4 regions of the Neobacillus sp. Soil_C_43 genome follow, and region 2 is predicted to be linked to each of the others. Evidence: predicted binding sites of a transcription regulator. Region 2 holds the regulator's gene; each other region holds the start of a gene.
What was found. The regulator Rex, encoded in region 2, represses fermentation and respiration genes when NADH is low (regulators of the CRP and FNR family bind a similar motif). The targets are predictions, from matches to a motif close to TTGTGAAATATTTCACAA.

Region 1 (3,232 bases), on a different contig from region 2:
ACGCTCCGTCCAATAGGGTGTTTTGGCTACGCCATCCTCTTCCTCTGCAATTGGAAATTCCGTTTCACCTTTTGGTGCGAAGAACATCAGATTAAATACCGCATATACTTGAAGAACAACACCGATGACTAACAATGTTCCTCCAATTGCTAAAAACATTAAATAAGGATCCCAGCTTAAAGCAGTAGCATTATCACCATATGTTGTATAGGAAGTCCTCCGCGGCGAACCTAGCAGTCCAACCCAATGCATTGCCCCTGACATAAAAATCATACCGACAGTCCATATCCAAGTTTGAATTACACCTAATCTATTAATTTGTGGGGTTAACACCCGTTTCGAAATATACGGAACTAACCAATAACTTATACCAAAGAATGTCATCACAACAGACATCCCCAGGGTTAAATGGAAGTGGCCAACAATCCACATCGTATTATGAACCACTTGGTCTATTTGATTGGTACTTTGAGCTATTCCACCTGCGCCAGCTGGAATAAAAGCAACCATGGCAATAAAGGGTGCAAGGAAACGAACATCGCCCCATGGCATTTTTTTATACCATCCAATTAATCCTTTTCCTCCCTGCTTCCTCGCAGTCCGTTCAAACACCGCAAACAAGGCAAAGGCAGTCATTAATGAAGGAAATCCGATAGCTAAACTCATAAACACGTGCATGAATTTAACTGAAGGTGAAATGCCGGGGTCCACAATTTGGTGATGGAAGCCACCAGTTATATTCATAATAACTAATGCAATAATAACGACGCGTGTTAAGGTATCACTCCAACGTTTCCCACCTATAATTTTTGGTACAATAACATACCAGGCAGATGTGGCAGTTAAATACCAAATATTAACCAACGTATGACCAAAAGCCCAGAATAAGGTACGGGCTACCATAACATTAATCGTTTCAACCCAGCCAAATGCCCAAGGAATAATCGTTAAAACTTCAATGGCGACAGGGATAAGGGCAAAAAACAATAGGACAAACACCCCTGTTGCAAAGTAAGCAAGAATCGGAACATGCTGTCCTTTATGGTTTTTTCTCCATTTAGCCACATTGATAAATGCTCCAATACAGCACATCCAAACCCCCAACGCTATAAATACCAAGCCTATATAAAACATTGGGTTGGCTGCCATTGGCGGATAGAACGTATACATAACAGATGCTTCATTCATTAAGATAGGAATGACGGCTAATACAAATCCAACCATCTTCATTCCGAATCCAACCCAAGCCAACTTTCTTACCTTTGGAAGCAGCCCCCCCAATGTATGGGAAAGTCCAGCATAAAAATAACCAATTGTAAAAAATGCGGTTAGTACAACAACCAATAATAAACCATGTGCCGTTAGAACTTGATAATAATTAAGCCATGTTGGCAGTTCTAATAATCCTGCACGGTTTAAACCTTGTAAGAGTCCTAACATTCCACCAAGAAGTAATGCTGTAAATGCTACAAATATATATGATTTCGTTAATCTAGCATCCTCTTTAGTTATTCCCATCGCATTTTCTGCTCTATCTTTAAATGTAGGTGAATTTGCTGTTTTCACATTGCTTCCCCCCTTTTATTTTACCGTAATCGTTGTACTCATTACTTGATGGCCAGCCCCACAATATTCATTACATAACACTAGATAGGTTCCAGGGTTATCAAACTTTTGAGTAATTTTTTGTATGTGTCCAGGTACCACCATTGCATTTAGATTTGTTCCAGCCACCTCAAAACCGTGAACAACATCTTTTGAGGTTAAGGTAAAATGGACAGTTGAGCCAGCTGGTACTTCTATATTGCCCGGGTTGAAACTGAATGCTTGTAATGTCATAACTACTTCATATTCATGTTCACCAATCTTATTAATTCCTGGCTTATCAAACGGTGCTGTTTGATCTACTTTTTGTGGATCAATGATTTCTTTGTTACTTGGCGGCTCCAAGTCAAAGGCAAAGGCTTGATAACCAGTTATTAACATGAACACCATGATCATCCCAAAACTTAAGGTCAACCAAATTTTCTCATCAAGGTTCATCTTCATCTCATTTCCCCCTATACCCTAGACATGAATAATCCATACAAAACTAAATACGTGAAAAGGATTACTACTCCTACCACTCCAACCGAAATCCATGTTCCTTTTAAAGGTTCCTCTTGATGTTCACTTTGCTTATTTTTCTTGTAACTCTTCGTAGCACCCATCCCAAATCATCCCCCTTATGATTTTGATATCTACAGCATAAATGGGAATAATTATCAATAAAGTGAACTGAATCACTATAAAAAACACACCTAAAAAGAAAAAGAAATTGCTTATTATTTCACATTCATTAGAAACCTAAAAGTTTGATTCTTTAAATGGTTCAATATTGATTGTTATCAACATGTATAACTTTTTTATAGAAAAAATCATTATAGTGAAATACATACCTAATAAAAAATAATCTATAAAATAGTAGTGACAAATTTGTGAACTCTTTGAATCCTTATGCAATAAAAAAACGCCAACAAGTATGCAGTCTGCACACGTTGGCGTTTTAAATTATTGATTAAAATTATTTAGCTAATTTCTAGCTCTTTGGTTTGCAAATATATACGCTTCTTCTAGCCACTTATTCACATCGCTAGTAAGTTCGGACTCATCTCTAATCATCAAATGATGAATCCAGCGTCCAGGATAAGGTTCTGTCGCTTCAACAATTTGGTCGTGTTCAATATATCGTCCTACGCAAAAAGTAACAACAATCGCATTTTCTGGACGTTTATTGAGCCATGGCTTGTGCTGCCATACCCAAGCAAACTTTGGTTTGGTTCCGAATGAGATTTGGGATTTGTTCACATCAAATGGTAAAGGTGCAATCGATTGGATCATTTGATTCACCGCTTGGAACAATGAGATAAGATGTTCTTGATTAGAAAAGAAGTTTTCTATCTCCTTATCAAATACAGATTCCATCCTTTATCCCCCCTCTCCTCACCTCAACCGTTTCTTGAATACGTTAGTTACATAATTAACAAATTCCTCAATTAAATTATACCGTTATTTTCCATACAAAACTATCCAAAACGCAACTCATGAAGTATGTAGCATAATATCCTGTCAAACTTTTTTCACAGTTTCTGTCCCAGAAACTGAATAACATGTGACAAGCCATTATGAAAGTCACCTTCATGACGTTCTACTTCACCCATGAAAAAGTGAACAATCCGCCAATCATTAAAGG
Region 2 (3,232 bases):
CATCCACAGTCCCGAAACCATTACTTTCAAACTCCACGCAATCAACATCACTGTTAACCGTTCCGAATCCATTTACAATGACCTGGCGAAACGTTCCGCCATTGGAAGCACCGAAACCATTGATGACTAAGTCTCCTCTTTCCTTCATATCCATGTATATTCTCCTTTATAATAATTTTGCTTTGATCTCTTCCATACACGACATCAGTGAGAGCTGCACAACCATTTTCGTCCCCAAATCCATATGCATGGCTTCAGCGTTAATGAGCAAGAGACACGATGACACCCCAAGCTTCCTTGTTATCACTAATTCACAGCTTTTTTGTTTGATTAAAGTGGCATGCTCTTTTAGCACCTGAAGCATCATCTTTCCTTCATCTTGATTAATCTCACCAGATTGAAGCAGCTTCTCAAGCACATATACCTCAAGCATTCTAGTAATCGTAAATGTATGGCTTCCTTTTTCATTCTCAAGGTAAAAACCCATGACAGCAGATGAAACAATGTTACGTTTTACTAACTCATCTTTTCCTAACTGCAAGTCAGAAATATTCGGTGAAAACATGTCTGCCAGTTCATCTAGTGATAAATTTTCTTTCATTGTTTGGATTTTATTGATTCTTCCTAAAATCTTCTCTTTTGGAAAAAAGGTCTCCTGTCCCGTAAATGTTGATTTACGTATAAACCAGTCTTCTGGAATAAGGTCCTTACGTTTCCATCTATATAACTGTCCATAGGAAATTCCCGCTAATTCTAATAGGTCTTTTTTTGAGATTAACTCCTCGCTCATGGTAAAAACCCCTTTCTGTTTATCAATGTAACATAACACTGTTACGCTTGTAAAGTTGTAACTTACATATTTTTGTAAATAAAAAAAACCTCCTACGATTGAATCATCGTAAAAGGCCTTACACTGTTCTATTCCTCTACATCCACTGTCGGATAGTGCTTTAAAAAGTAAACCAATGATTGCAGTTCCACTGCCAGGTCAATATGGTGAACCCGAATCGACCCTGGTACATTTAACCGAGCAGGCGTAAAGTTTAAAATCCCTTTAACTTCCGCTTTTACCAGTCGGTCCGTTATCATTTGCGCAACAGGAGCTGGCACCGTTAAAATAGCCACCTGAATATCACTATTTTCTAATACCTTCTCCAAATCATCCATATGATGAACTGGAACTTCGCGAATCGTTGTCCCCATTTTTTCCGGATCGACATCAAACGCGACCTCGATCTTCGTGTTGTTATTTTTTAAAAAGTTATAATTTAAAAAGGCAGTCCCCAAATTACCGACCCCAATTAACGCAACTTTTGTTAATTCATCCTGATCCAGCGTTTTCCGGAAAAAGGTTAACAAATAATTAACATTATAGCCATACCCCTTCTTACCTAATGCCCCAAAATAGGAAAAGTCACGGCGAATCGTTGCCGAGTCCACCTTTACCGCTTCACTTAACTCTGCAGATGAAACTCTTTGTTTGCCGGAAGTATGCAGGTTCTTTAAAAATCGATAATAGAGGGGCAGCCGTTTCGCTGTCGCCTGTGGTATTTTCATCGTTTCGTTACTCATATTCTCCCACACCCCATGAATGGTTTTTTAACTCTTATTTAACCTGTTCATTTCTTCTAAAATCACCGTTTTTACCGCCTGTTTTTTCCACTAAATAGGTTGGTCCAATAACCATCCCTTTATCAACTGCCTTACACATATCATAAACGGTTAAAGCACAAGCAGATGCAGCTGTGAGCGCTTCCATTTCCACACCTGTATTCCCCTTTGTTTTCACCGCTGCCTCAATATGTAATTGAAAGTTCCCTGTTTGATCCTCTTCCCATGCAAAAGAAATATTCACACCAGTCAGTGGAATGGGATGACACATAGGAATAATATCCCATGTTTTTTTAGCCGCCATTACGGCTGCAACTTGGGCAACAGCTAATACATCGCCCTTTTTCATCTCATGATTGGTTATTTTGTCAAAAATTTCTTTACTTACAGTTATGCTAGAATGAGCAAGAGCAGTACGTGCTGTCTCAGGCTTGTCGCTGACATCTACCATCTTTGCTCTACCTTCTTCATTAAAATGCGTAAATTCGGCCATATAAAAAATCCTCCTACCAAAAAATAATACACTATTTTTCCTTTTATGTGTGTGAAACTTTGAACGAATCACTAGATTTTTTATAAGAACAGCTCCTAGAAGAGTCCGAGTTATTGCTGTCATTCCGCTTATACGGTACACTAGTCCTAAGTAATAGAGGTGAATAAAATGATTTTATTGCAAGTGAATCAATTACAAAAATATTATGGTGCTGACCTTATTTTATCGAATATAAAGCTAGAATTACAAACGAGAGACCGTGTGGCCCTTGTTGGCCGTAATGGTGCCGGAAAATCGACCTTATTAAAGATTATTGCCGGACATTTGTCTCATGATGGCGGCGAAATCATCAAACCAAAAGAAGTAACCATCGGGTATCTAGCTCAGAACACAGGATTAGAATCCAAATTGACCATTTGGGACGAAATGTTAACCGTATTTGAACCACTTCAAATCATGGAAAAATCGCTCCGCAAACTGGAAAAACAAATGGCGGATCCTTCTGTGTTTGAAGACCCAGGCAAGTACGAACGGGTGCTAAAAGAATATGATACCCTCCAGGTTAAATTCAAGGAGCAGGGCGGATACCAGTTTGAAGCTGACATTCGTTCGGTTCTGCACGGTTTAAACTTCCAGGCTCATTCTCTCATGATTGCTAGTTTAAGCGGTGGTCAAAAAACCCGCCTTGCTTTGGGGAAATTACTGCTAACCAAACCTGATATTTTAATATTGGACGAGCCTACCAACCATCTGGATATTGATACCCTTTCATGGCTGGAGCAATATTTGCAGGGGTACGATGGCGCGATCTTAATCGTCTCTCATGACCGCTACTTCTTAGATAAAGTCGTGAATCAGGTCTATGAAGTATCCCGCAAGCAAATCCAACGGTTTCCGGGTAACTATAGTTCTTACCTTGAACAAAAAGCGGCCAATTATGAGCGCAATTTGAAGCTTTATGAAAAACAACAGCAAGAGGTCGCTAATTTGCAGGATTTTATCCAACGGAATCTAGCGAGAGCGTCCACCACTAAACAAGCGCAAAGCCGTCGGAAAAAGCTTGAGAAAATGGACTTAATGGACCGACCTCTTGGTGATGAAAAGTCTGCCACTTTCTCTTTTGAAATT
Region 3 (3,232 bases), on a different contig from region 2:
GGATTCCAAAATGGGGGTGCTGCCTTGCTTTAATCATCGCCTGGAATAATGAAAATCCCTTCCCATTATCCTTAATTTTTAATAGAACATGCTCCTTTTGATAGCTTAATAAAATGTCAATCTTCGTTGCCTCTGCATGCTTAAGGGCATTCTGCATACTCTCTTTGCAGATATCGAATATAATCTTTTCCACCATGGGGCTGAGCTGAAACTCAGGGCCGCGGGTATCAAATGATATGTCCATGTTTGAATCTCGTTGAATCGCGCTGATTTTTGAGGCAATTGCCGACAGCAGACCCACGCGTTCTGTTGGATATGGGCGAAGAGCATAGATCGATTCCCTAACTTCCTTTAAGCTTCTCCTCAGCTTTTCCGTGCTTTCTACCATTAGTCGGAACGAGTCATCTGGCATTTTGGTAAATTTCCGAGTGGCTGTTTCTAAATTCATGATGGCCCCTGCTAATGATTGAGCCACCCCATCATGAATATCACGCGCAATTCGATTTCTTTCTTCTAAAATCAGCCTTTTTTCCTGTTCAGCAAACAGCCATTTCGTCTTAATTAAGACGGCTAACTGATTAGCAAGGGTAGCCGCTGACTGCCTATCTTCTTCCGTAAAGCTTTTTGACCGAACTCTTCCAAAGACAAACATACCAACCAGCTCATTTTCAAGCACTAATGGGGCATATAATAACGACCCCACTTCTTCTGAAAATATTTTGCCCGCAGGCCCCGCGTCCTTTTTCGTATGATGGTAAACGGTTAACTGCCTGGTTTTATCAAACGCCTGAGCCGTTTCATCTGTTAAAATGATTTCATCCATAACTAATCCTGAGGCAAACCTTAGATTCCAACCCTTTTTTTCTCTTTTCCATAAAATCCAGGCATCCACATCTATAAATTCCTGAAGATTATTGGCTAAAAAAGATAACCAATCTGGTGCTGCAATTTTTTTATTAAGTTCTGAAGAGATACTAAATAGTGCCTTTAATTTTGATTTCTCCTTCTTTAAGTTAGCAATAATGGAACTTAATAGCGCAAAGCACACTAATGGAGCAAAAAAGAAAAAGAACGAAAAGACATCAATTTCTCCTCTATTTTGATTTCCAAGAAAATAAAAAAGGACCAGGTATCCATATGAAAGTAGGAAACTATTCAATTCCTGCAGCGTTTTCCGCTTCCATATACGGAAGTTATAGAGCTGAGGTCTAATCGTAAGCAATACATCAACAATTAAATTATTAACAAGATAAAAAGGCAGGATAAGCAGGCTAAAGTGAAGAACTCCTTGCAAGAATCTTGACTGTAGTTCAATTGTTAAAAATGATAAAAACCATTGACTGATTAAGTGTGCAGTATAAAAACTGATAAGTAGCAAGGCAGGATTAAAAAACACAATCCTGAGCGGTCTTCTTTTATATAGATTAATCATTGCCACGATACATCCATAGGAAAGAATTGTATATGAAAGGCCATCCATTACATAAATGGCATACACGAGTGGAAAGGAAATCGTAACGGTGCCTTTCCAAACTGGCAATGGAAAAAACTCGACAATCAGAAGAAAAACAACTAATAAAGCAAGAATCATTGTTTCATTGGGTGCCGTTATTTTTACTAGTCCAAATTGGATAAAGATCCAAATGCCAATAAGGGAGATACACAGTAAAAAGTACCTGGATAACCGTTCCTTTTTTTGCGAATTGGACGAATTATTCATTCATTTCTCTCCTTCATCCGCTTTTGATTTGATATCTAAATTTTCTGTTAATTACTTTTAGTTTAATGGATATATTCTATAAAAACAATAAAAGAGGACCCATGATGATAAAATCAATCTAAAATTTCCCAATAATACAAAGAAAAACCCAGACCGGTCCAATGAAACACACTGACCGATACTGGGCCAAACCGTTTCCGGCTTGTAAAATGATTATGGCACAGTTTCCCTTTTTTTTATATTTGCTAAAAGGATTATTCTTCTCTACTACCTTTGTATTAATGAGTACAAGTCTATGGTTAGGGTCCTAAATTCAACTGGTTTTATCCACAAAATCACCCAAATATTGTCACCCGTTTGTCACTCTATCAACCAATAATTATAGTAAACTAAAATTATAAACCATACCTTATACTCTATTGTGAATATCTTCACAAACCAACCATCTATTTTAAGAGGTGAAATTATGAAATATGATCTAGTTCTCCTGCATGCACCCAGTGTGTACGACTTTAGGAAAAATGCTTTGCTTGCAGGCCCAATAAGTGATGTTGTTCCGTCATCACCTGTTTTTGAAATGTATCCCATTGGACTGACAAGTATTGCAGATTACCTTGAAAGATATGGCCTGCGGGTAAAGATCATCAATATTGCCAATCGGATGCTGATGAATTCATCATTTGATGTCGAAGCAAAATTAAGCAAAATCCAAACAAAAGCATTCGGAATTGACCTTCATTGGCTCCCGCATGCACATGGCAGTATTGAACTTGCCAAAATAGTAAAAACCCTTCATCCGCAAACACCCATCATTTTTGGCGGGTTATCAGCCACCTATTATCATAAAGAGTTAATTGACTATCCATTTATCGACTTTGTTATGCGTGGCGACTCTACCGAAAAGCTGATGCTTCTCCTGATGAACAAAATTGAGGCAAGGAACACTCATTATGCTGACATACCCAATTTAACCTGGAAAAAAGGCAGTGAGTACGGCTACAATCCAATTACGTATGTACCAAAGGATTTAGATGATATAGACGTTCCTGGCTATCGCTACACCATTCGCTCCGTTTTCAAATACCGAAATTTCCTTGATCCGCTTCCTTATAACGGATGGCTTCAATATCCTAACACAGCGCTGTTAACAGCGAGAGGATGTACACAAAACTGTTTGATTTGCGGGGGATCAAGAGAGGCTTATGATCAAAACTGTAACCGCAATTCACTTGCCCTACGATCACCAAAAAAGTTGGTGGAGGACATTCAATTTATTTCACGGTTTAGCCGCGCACCCATTTTCATTCTTCACGATCTTCGACAGGGTGGTCGTGAATATGTAAATGAGTTTTTTAGCCGCCTTAAAAAAATCAACCTAAAAAATGAAATCGTCTTTGAACTGTTCCAGTATGCCGACGAAGAATTTTTCAAGCAAATGAATGAAAGTGTGCCCAAGTATAGTATTGAAATCACCCTTGAGACACATGATGAGAAAATTAGGCGTTACAATGG
Region 4 (3,232 bases), on a different contig from region 2:
CCGTTTAAACCTAGGAAAAACATTGGCATAAACGTTAAGTTGAATCCAATGACGAAAAACCAGAAGTGTAATTTTCCAAGTTTCTCATTTAACATATGGCCAAACATTTTTGGCCACCAGTAGTAAAGACCAGCAAATACGGCAAACACAACACCAGGTATTAATACATAGTGGAAGTGAGCTACTAGGAACAATGTATTGTGATATTGATAATCGGCTGCGCCCATTGCAAGCATAACTCCAGTTACTCCACCAATTACGAAGCAAGGAATGAAGGCCAGTGCCCAAAGCATCGCTGTTGTAAATTGGATTCGACCTTTGCGCATCGTGAATAACCAGTTAAACATTTTAACACCAGTTGGAATGGCAATCATCATAGTCGTAATCGAGAAGACTGAGTTAACTGCTGGTCCAGCACCCATTGTGAAGAAGTGGTGAACCCATACAAGCATACTTAAGAAAGCAATACCTACAACGGAAAAGACCATTGATTTATATCCAAATAACATTTTTCGAGAGAAAGTAGAAATGACCTCTGAGAACATTCCGAAGGCTGGAAGTACAACAATATACACCTCAGGATGACCCCATAGCCAGAACAAGTTGGCCCACATCATATCCATTCCACCGCCGCTTAGCGTGAAGAAATGGGTACCGAAAATACGGTCAAATGTCATTAGAGCAAGCGCAACAGTAAAGATTGGGAAGGATGCTACGATAATGATTGATGCAACAAATGATGTCCAAGTGAACATCGGCATTCTCATTAGTTTCATCCCTTTTGTTCTCATTTTTAAAATCGTTACGATAAAGTTAATACCTGTCATCAATGTACCAATCCCGGCAATCTGCAAGGCAACAGCATAATAGTTGTTACCGATACCCGGGGTAAATTCTTTCCCGGCAAGAGGGAAGTAGGCTGTCCATCCAGCATCTGGTGAACCACCAATAACAAACGAGATGTTAAATAGCATCGCACCGCTAAAGAATAACCAGAAGCTAAGCGCATTTAATTGCGGAAATGCTACGTCCCGTGCACCAATCTGAAGCGGAATTACGACGTTCATTAAGCCAATTAAAAGTGGCATTGCCGCGAATAAAATCATGATTACACCATGAGTGGTGAAAATTTCGTTATAATGTTGAGCGTCTAAAAATTGCATTTCAGGGCGTGAGGTTTGGGCTTTCATTAATAGTCCATCTACACCACCACGGAAAAACATTAATACACCAGAAAGGATGTACATGATACCAATTCGTTTATGATCAACCGTAGTGATCCATTCACGCCAAAGCCATTTCCATTTTTTTAAATAGGTAACACCAGCTACAATACCTACCATTGTTAGTGCAATAGCAATCTGTGAACCTAGTATTAACGGGTTTCCGACGATAAAAAAGTCATGCCAATTAATGCCCATCGTGTTCACCTCCATTTGAATTTCCATCCATATCTTTCGTTGACTCACTGTCAGTTTCTTTTTCTTTAAAAATCTTACCTTTCACGCCATGGACTTCATACAATTCAGGGTTTGTATAAGTCTTAGAATTCATTTTAGCGTGATCAACCCATGCTAAATGTGTACCGATATATGTTTCCCGGCCTAAATGTGTTGGCTTCAGGAGTTCAAAGTATTTATTCTCTGTTAATTTCGGAGCCTTTTCTTTAACTTCTTTTACCCACTTTTCAAAGTCTTTTGGTGATTTTGCTTCTACGGTAAACTCCATACCAGCGTATCCTTGTCCGTTAAAGTTGGTATTTCTACCTAAAAATTCTCCGGGCTTATCAGCAGTAAGGTACAATTGAGTTTCCATCTTATTCATTGTGTATTTTTGACCGCCTAATTCAGGCACCCAGAAAGATTGCATGGTACCAGCTGAAGTTAATTTAAATTCAACAGGTGTGCCTGCAGGGATGTTTACGTAATTGACTGTTTCGATGCCCTGATCAGGATAACTGAAAATCCATTTCCAATCGGCAGATGTAACATGAATGACAATCGGCTCTTTTTTCTCATAGCCTGCAGGAACTTTTTCAAGCTTATAAATCGTTTTTACTGTTGGAATGGTTAGAGCAATAACTATTAAAATAGGAATAATAGTCCAAATAAACTCTAATTTTGTACTTCCATGTTCTTCAGGTGGCTCGTAATCTTTATTTTCAGGTGTTGCGCGGTATTTCCAAATGATATAACCAAATAAACCAAAAACGACAACAACAACAAGGAGCATGAAGATTAGTGACCAATTGATTAAGTCAAGAATATCTCTTGCTGCAGGACCTTTGGGTTCAAAAACAAGCATATTCGTATCGCAGCCGCTTAAAAGCAATACAGGCAGTAAAGCTAATAGTGGAACGAAGTAGTTCTTTTTAAACATTGAGATTTTTCCCCTCCAATAATTGTTCGTTTTTTCACATTTGTTCGTGAATTCATTCACAAACTTTGCTAGAGCCATTCCCTTACATAAAAGAAAATAGAAACACAATTAAATTAATTATTAGATAATAATTATTTGTATGTTTGTTTTCCATAACACAATATTAACAACATAGATGTGATGTTAACATAGGTTTTTGTAAAAAGTTGTGACAAATTTGTTAAGGATATAAAATCCTATTCATGGGATGATTTGGAAAAAGGGGTGCAAATGGCATACTGTAGCACTTAAAGTTGTCTATTTCCCTGCAAACATGGGATAATAATAGGGAATACATAGAAAGAGGAGAGCATAATAATGAAGGTCAAAATTAACCGCAATGCAGCAAAAGCATTGAAAAAAATGCTGGATCAAGAGGAAGCACAAGGAAAAATGTTTCGAGTGTATGTGACAAGTATTCATGGAGATCATGCCCACTATGACTTGATGCTCGATACACCAACAGAAAATGATGCAGTGGTTCAATCGGATAAGGATATTGATTTTATTGTAGAAAAAAATAATGACTATTTAGATAATGTTTGGATCCAGTTCTTCCATGTCCCAAATGAAGAATGGCTGATTACTAATCCATCAAAGGGTGTCCATCATCATCATTAAAAATGTAAAAACGTTTGGAGAGTAATCCAAGCGTTTTTTTTAACTGGAATTTTCGAAATACTTGAAATTGTTTACATTTTTCTCATATAATCCTATTATTGCTATCTTAGAAAAAGGCAGAGTTAAAGAAAAGTGTTGATTTTTACACCCTGTTGATTGGAGCGGAAGGCACGAAGACTCCTGTGGGAGTATG

Region 1: the regulator Rex is predicted to act here: its motif matches at 2,318-2,335, upstream of AC3A54_RS15365 (cytochrome c oxidase subunit 2A).
Region 3: the regulator Rex is predicted to act here: its motif matches at 2,140-2,157, upstream of AC3A54_RS11530 (TIGR04190 family B12-binding domain/radical SAM domain protein).
Region 4: the regulator Rex is predicted to act here: its motif matches at 2,424-2,441, upstream of qoxA (cytochrome aa3 quinol oxidase subunit II).

The regions. Positions count from the first base shown of each region.
Region 1 covers NZ_JBDGJV010000011.1:63,316-66,547, forward strand. The annotation lists gene AC3A54_RS15355 (cbb3-type cytochrome c oxidase subunit I) at 1-1,518, opposite strand, end outside; gene AC3A54_RS15360 (cytochrome c oxidase subunit II) at 1,582-2,049, opposite strand; gene AC3A54_RS15365 (cytochrome c oxidase subunit 2A) at 2,061-2,210, opposite strand; gene AC3A54_RS15370 (DUF5655 domain-containing protein) at 2,572-2,964, opposite strand; gene AC3A54_RS15375 (SAM-dependent methyltransferase) at 3,120-3,232, opposite strand, start outside.
Region 2 covers NZ_JBDGJV010000034.1:12,501-15,732, forward strand. The annotation lists gene AC3A54_RS25275 (polymer-forming cytoskeletal protein) at 1-154, opposite strand, end outside; gene AC3A54_RS25280 (YhbD family protein) at 167-790, opposite strand; gene AC3A54_RS25285 (redox-sensing transcriptional repressor Rex) at 919-1,572, opposite strand; gene moaC (cyclic pyranopterin monophosphate synthase MoaC) at 1,607-2,104, opposite strand; gene AC3A54_RS25295 (ABC-F family ATP-binding cassette domain-containing protein) at 2,273-3,232, shown strand, end outside.
Region 3 covers NZ_JBDGJV010000007.1:85,785-89,016, reverse strand. The annotation lists gene AC3A54_RS11535 (GAF domain-containing sensor histidine kinase) at 1-1,720, opposite strand, end outside; gene AC3A54_RS11530 (TIGR04190 family B12-binding domain/radical SAM domain protein) at 2,187-3,232, shown strand, end outside.
Region 4 covers NZ_JBDGJV010000003.1:172,086-175,317, reverse strand. The annotation lists gene qoxB (cytochrome aa3 quinol oxidase subunit I) at 1-1,421, opposite strand, end outside; gene qoxA (cytochrome aa3 quinol oxidase subunit II) at 1,411-2,379, opposite strand; gene AC3A54_RS07165 (iron-sulfur cluster assembly accessory protein) at 2,737-3,039, shown strand.